One region of the Shinella sp. Sh6 genome, then DNA from elsewhere that is predicted to be linked to it. Evidence: riboswitches for the same ligand, from Rfam matches in the RefSeq annotation. Region 1 holds a riboswitch; the other holds the start of a gene.
The links. A riboswitch is a leader RNA that binds a small molecule or an ion and turns the genes downstream of it on or off. The one in region 1 is predicted to bind cobalamin.

Region 1 (3,056 bases):
AAGGCGGTTTCCGAGCGCAAGGCGCGCGAGAAGCTTTACTGGGTGAGCGACCTGACGCGCCGGGCCGAACAGGCCTACCGCGCCGCGCTTTCGCCCGACCGCGGCGGCTGGCAGGTCGCCCGCGCCAGGCGCGACCCCGATCTCCTGACACCGGCGCTGCCGAATATCCATGTCACCGGCATGCGCCTCATCGACCGCGTCATGAGCATCGTCGTGGTGCAGGCGGTCATTCCCAAGACCCTCTACATTCCCGCGAGCCGCCGCGAGCCGATCCTGCTCGTCACCGTCAAGCCGGTCTCCGGCAAGATGCTGGCGAACACGGCAAGCCGCCTCGGCGTGCACGATCTCGGCTTCACGCCCATCGTGACGGAGGAGCCGGGCCTGCTGATGACGCCGGTCGGCGGCGACGGCTACAATCCCATGGTCGCCTCCTGGCGCCCGAACATGCCGGGCTCCTTCGTCTGGCAGTCGGCGGTGCCGCAGATCGCGATCTTCGTTGTCGCCTTCGCGGCGGTCATGCTCTTCGTCGCCGTGCGCTTCTCCTCCCTCGTCAAGGCGCTCCAGCGCAGCGAGGCGAAGAACGCCTTCCTCGCGCGGCACGACCCGCTGACGGGCCTCAAGAACCGTAGCGGCTTCGACGAGGAGGTCTCGCGGGCCGTGCGCAAGGGAGAGGACAAGCCCTTCGCGATCCTCGCGCTCGACCTCGACAAGTTCAAGGCCGTCAACGACCGGCACGGCCATGCGGCCGGCGACACGGTGCTGCAGGCCGTCGCCCGGCGCTTTTCCGACAGGATCGGCCCGCGCGGCACGGTCGCCCGGCTCGGCGGCGACGAGTTCTGCGTGCTGCTTGCGGGCGAATACGCCCGCGCCGACCTTGTGGCGCTCGCGGAGGATCTGGTGCGCGACACGCAGGTGCCCGTCGCCTATGACGGCCAGTTGCTCCTCATCGGCGGCAGCGCCGGCATCGCCCAGTTCCCCGAGCACGGCGGCTCGGTCCACGACGTCATGGTGATGGCCGACGCCGCGCTCTACGCGGCCAAGAACGGCGGGCGCAACCGCGCCGTCCATGCCGGCGATATCGGCAGCGAGGCGGTCGCCGAGGCTGCCGCGGCGCGCGCCGCCTGACGCGGGGGCTTGATCGGGCGCGGGAGGCGTGCGCATATCCTTCCCGTCAGGTGCCCGCTTCGGCGGGAGAATCGGGAATCCGGTGCGGAAGCGCTCCAAGACCGGAACGTGCCCAACGCTGTGACGGGGATGGCTGGACCTTGAAAGCCTGAGTCGATTCAGGCTTTTGCCACTGGTTTTTCAACCGGGAAGGCAGGTGCGGCCAGGCGAACCGGAGTCAGAAGACCGGCCTGGCAAGATAGACCGCACCCGCGCGGACGGCGGAAGGTTGCACGCATTGTTGGGGAGATGACGATGCGAACCGAACCCCTGGATCCTCTGGTCCGGGCGGGCGCCTTTTCTTGCGAGGAGAGGCAGGCCGTCTACCGTGCCATCGAAACGCGCCGCGACGTGCGCGACCAGTTCCTGCCCGAGCCCCTGCCGGACGATCTCGTCGGCCGCCTGCTGCAGGCGGCCCACAGCGCGCCGTCGGTCGGCTTCATGCAGCCGTGGAACTTCCTTCTGGTGCGCAGCGAGGCGACGCGGCGGGCGGTGCATGCCGCCTTCCTGAAGGCCAATGCCGAGGCGGCCGAAATGTTTGCCGGCGAGCGGCAGGCCGCGTACCGCGCGCTGAAGCTCGAAGGCATCCTGAAGGCGCCGCTCTCCATCTGCGTGACCTGCGATCCGACGCGGGGCGGCACCGTGGTGCTCGGGCGCACGCACAATCCGCGCATGGACGTCTATTCCACCGTCTGCGCGGTGCAGAACCTGTGGCTCGCCGCGCGGGCGGAGGGCGTCGGTGTCGGCTGGGTCAGCATCTTCCACGACAGCGATATCCGGCAGGCGCTCGCCATTCCCGAGCATGTCGAGATTGTCGCCTGGCTCTGCGTCGGCTATATCGACCAGCTCTATGGCGAGCCGGAGCTTGCGGTGAAAGGCTGGCGCCAGCGCCTGCCGCTGGAAGATCTGGTGTTCGAGGAGCGGTGGCCGGAGGGGGCGGGCGTCAGTTGACGCCGGCATCGGCCGGGCGACCGAGGTCTATGGCGGATTCGCTCGACGGCAGGAAGACCGGCCCGACCGTGCGGACCTTGTGCTTTGCCGGATCGTAGTCGCGCTCCTCGACCGTCACGGGCTTTTTCGCCACGGTGGCCTTGGGCAGGGTGCGGATATCGGTGACGGAGCCTTCCGCCGGCTCGTCCGTCTCGCCCCTGGCGACCTTCTCGCGCTTGATCATGTCCTGGTAGTAGGCCGAGAGGTTGCAGCCGCAGCTTCCCGGCTTGGAGAGATCGCGCGTGCGGTAGGAGAAGGCGTTCTGCAGCTCGACATAGGGCCGGCCGGTGACGGTGGACGTCATCTGCTCCGTCTCCTGCCCCTCGGCCATCGACTGGTAGAAGAGCTCGGTTTCCGTCTGCGGGCACATCATCGCGCAGACCTGCTGGTCGCGGCGGAAATCCATCGGCGAGGCGTTGGAGGAGATCGGGAAGAAGCCGCCGTCGCAGGTGCGCACGCAGACCGTGCGCAGGTTGCCGTGGCCCGAGCCGCCGAGCCGGCGCAGTTGCAGCCGCTCGCTGCCCTCCGGCGCCGTGCCGAGCGGCAAGGTGCGCGTCTCGTCGAGCGTACGCAGCGTTTCCCTCGCGGCGATGGGCATGACCTCGGCATTGTCGTTGCAGCCGTTCTTCTCCAGCGCCGCGAGAAGGCGCCCGCGCTCGCCCCTCGATGAGGTGCCGCCGGCAAATTCGCGGCGCTTCTTGTCGAGGATATCGAGGTTGCGCTCCATCCTGTCGATGACGGTGGAGAGCGTCGCGCAGGCGTCGGCGTTCGCCCCGCCGATCACGATGATGCTGCCGCTGGAGCAGCCGAGGCGGCGCTGGTCGCTTTTCGCCTTGCGGAGCTGGATGTTCTGCCGGGTGATGGCGCCGGCATATTTGCGCACGCTGGCGGTATCGACGATC
Region 2 (3,056 bases), 1.3 Mb from region 1:
ATCCACTACATCCGGCTCGGAGCCTTCCAGGTCGCCCAGAATGCCGCTCCCGGAGCCGATGTCCCCGGGGTTGACGATGCCAGCCTGCACGATTTCCGGTTTGACTACCGAAGCCAAGGCCGCGGTGCCGGCCAGTCCAAGCAATCCGGTCAGAAACGATCGCCGATCCATGCTCTCCTCCAATTTTGCGCCACGTCTGGCGATTGAACGAAGAAGAGCCTGAATGGTTCCTGAATGGCTCTACGATGGATGGGCACGGGACCCGGAGCCGCTTCTTGGCTCCGGGTCCCGGCGCGGTCTCAGTGCGAAGCGCCGGAGCCTCCGACGGCGACGATGGCGAAGGGCCGGCCTTCGACGGCGATCGTGCCCGTTTCCTCCAGCGTTTCAGGATCGACGAGGCGGACGAGCGAATGGCGCGGATCGGTGATGGCGACCTTGCCGTCGGCCACCGCCAGCCGCGGACGTTGTTGTGTGAATGCGCAGGCGGTTTGCCTGCCGCAGCACGGCTTTCCTTCCGAATCGATCGAAGCCGAACTGAACGGATGATCGGGGCTTGCTCTCCATGGAATTAACGTTATTACATTACATAAATTCTTGGAACGTAATAACGTCACAAAGCGAATGCTGTCAACCCCGGAGCGGCCATGAGCCGCAGCTTCATCAACCCGCCGGCGCGCGGGACGGCGAGCGTCGTCGACAGGGCACGCACCACCAAGCGATGGACGCGCCTCCGCGGCGGTTTCATGTCCGGCCTTGACCTGCCGCCAGCTTCTCAATTAACTGGTCGCGACGGTTCCCCTACCCATGAGGCGGAGGGGAATAATAGGGAACACGGTGCGGACGACCCGCATGGGACCAAAACCGTGGCTGCCCCCGCAACTGTAAGCGGATTGCCGTCCATCCTTGTGGCGCATAGCGCCATGCCACTGCGCGATCCGCGCGGGAAGGCAGATGGACAGCGGATATCCGTAAGCCAGGAGACCTGCCGTCATCCATCGATCCATCGTCACGGGCGGGGAAGCCCGGAACAGGAGCATGCAATGAAGATCACCAGCGCCTCGCGGCGTCGACCGACGCCGCCTTTTCCCCAATCCGTGGATCGTTCGATCGCAAGGGCGGCTTGACCGTCCTTCGCTTGGCCGTGCCGCCTTGCTCGGCTTTCAATCCGTATTCGGGGAAAAATCATGATATCGCTTTTCAAGACGTCGCTTCGAGCGGGCTTCCTTCTCGCGTCGCTGGCAACCGCCATCCTTGCCGGTCACGTGCAGGCCGCCGAGACCGCCTATCCGTTGACCCTGCAGAATTGCGGCCGCCAGATCACCATCGACAAGGCGCCGACGAAGACCGTGTCGATCGGCCAGAGCAGCACCGAAATTCTCTATCTTCTCGGCCTTGCCGACAAGGTCGCGGGCACCGCGCTCTGGGTCGGGCCGGTCCTGAAGGGCTATGAGGAGGTCAACGCCAGGATCGACCGCCTGGCCGACAATGATCCGAGCTTCGAAAGCGTGCTCGCCAGGAAGCCGGACCTCGTCACCGTTCAATTCCAGTGGCAGGTCGGCCCGGAAGGGGTCGTGGCCAAGCCCGAGCAGTTCGAGGAATTGGGTATCCCGGTCTACACCTCGCCGTCCGATTGCGTCGGCAAGGAAAACTCCGCCGCCAGCGACGGCGTGCGCCATCAGGTCTTCACCATGGGCCTCGTCTATCGGGAGATCCGCGAGCTGGCGGAAATCTACAACGTCCAGGACAAGGGCGAGGCCGTCGTCGCGGACCTGAAGGCGCGAGAGGCGGCGGCCCGGGCCAAGGTTGCTTCGGCCAAGGGAAAGCTCTCGGCGGTCTTCTGGTTCTCGAGCGCCGCGGATGCCGATCCCTACGTCGCGGGCAGGAACGGTGCGCCGGGATACATCATGTCGGCTCTCGGCATCGAAAACATCATCAAGACGGATGACGAATGGCCGACTGTCGGCTGGGAAACCATCGCCAGGGCAAACCCGACGATGATCGTCGCCGGGTCGATGGAGCGGCGGCGCTACCCGCTCGACAGCCTCGAGGCGAAGCTCGATTTTCTCAAGTCCGACCCCGTGGCCAGCCTGATGCCGGCCGTCGCCAAAGGCTATGTGTTCGATATGGATGCGCAGGCGATGAACCCGACGATCCGCACGATCGAAGGCATTGAACTGCTGGCCGACAGCATCGCCAAAGCCGGCCTCGCCCAGTGAGCCGCGCAGCCCCATCGCTCGTCGTTCTTTTCGCCGCACTCTGGTTCGGCGCGGCAATCGGGGAAACGGCGATTCCGTTCTCCACCGTCGTTCAGACGATCGCGAACCGCTTGTGGGATGCGGGCTATCCGCTGGAGCCGATCGACGAGGGCATCGTCTGGAGCTACCGGCTGAGCCGCGCCGTGGTCGCGGCCTCCTGCGGAGCGGCGCTCGCGCTTTGCGGCGTCGTGCTGCAATCGCTGCTGCGCAACCCGCTGGCGGATCCCTATATCCTCGGCATTTCCGCCGGTGCTTCGACCGGCGCCGTCGGCGTCGCCATTCTGGGTATCGGCGCCGGCTTCCTGACCATGCCGCTCGGCGCCTTCTTGGGCGCTGTCGTCGCCTTCGCACTGGTGAGCGTTCTGGCGTTGAAAGCGGGGCGCGGTACGGCGGCGATCATTCTGGCCGGTGTCGCCGGTTCACAGCTTTTCAACGCACTCACGTCCTTCATCGTCACGAAGGCGGCGACGGCGGAGCAGGCGCGCGGCATCATGTTCTGGCTGCTCGGCAATCTTTCCGGCGTGCGCTGGCCGGATGCCTGGCTGGCGGTGCCGGCGGCGCTCGCCGGCCTCGTGGTCTGCCTTCTTCATGCACGCGCACTCGATGCCTTCGCTTTCGGCTCCGAGTCTGCGGCCTCCCTCGGGATTTCCGTCCGCCGGACCTATCTGGTCCTCGTCGGCACCGCGGCGATGATGACAGCCGCCATGGTCTCGATCGTCGGGTCGATCGGGTTCGTCGGCCTCGTTATCCCGCACGCCGCGCGCATTCTTGTGGGCGTTCGCCACGGCGTCCTGCTTCCGG

Region 2: another riboswitch for cobalamin. It lies ahead of ACZ5TO_RS14800 (ABC transporter substrate-binding protein); the one in region 1 lies ahead of bluB (5,6-dimethylbenzimidazole synthase).

The regions. Positions count from the first base shown of each region.
Region 1 is NZ_AP044005.1:1,792,507-1,795,562, reverse strand. Features, by position in the region: gene ACZ5TO_RS08810 (diguanylate cyclase domain-containing protein) at 1-1,125, shown strand, start outside; cobalamin riboswitch at 1,157-1,373, shown strand; gene bluB (5,6-dimethylbenzimidazole synthase) at 1,420-2,115, shown strand; gene ACZ5TO_RS08800 (DUF2865 domain-containing protein) at 2,108-3,056, opposite strand, start outside.
Region 2 is NZ_AP044005.1:3,086,656-3,089,711, reverse strand. Features, by position in the region: gene ACZ5TO_RS14810 (protamine-2 (modular protein)) at 1-171, opposite strand, end outside; gene ACZ5TO_RS14805 (hypothetical protein) at 300-449, opposite strand; cobalamin riboswitch at 774-1,004, shown strand; gene ACZ5TO_RS14800 (ABC transporter substrate-binding protein) at 1,185-2,216, shown strand; gene ACZ5TO_RS14795 (FecCD family ABC transporter permease) at 2,213-3,056, shown strand, end outside.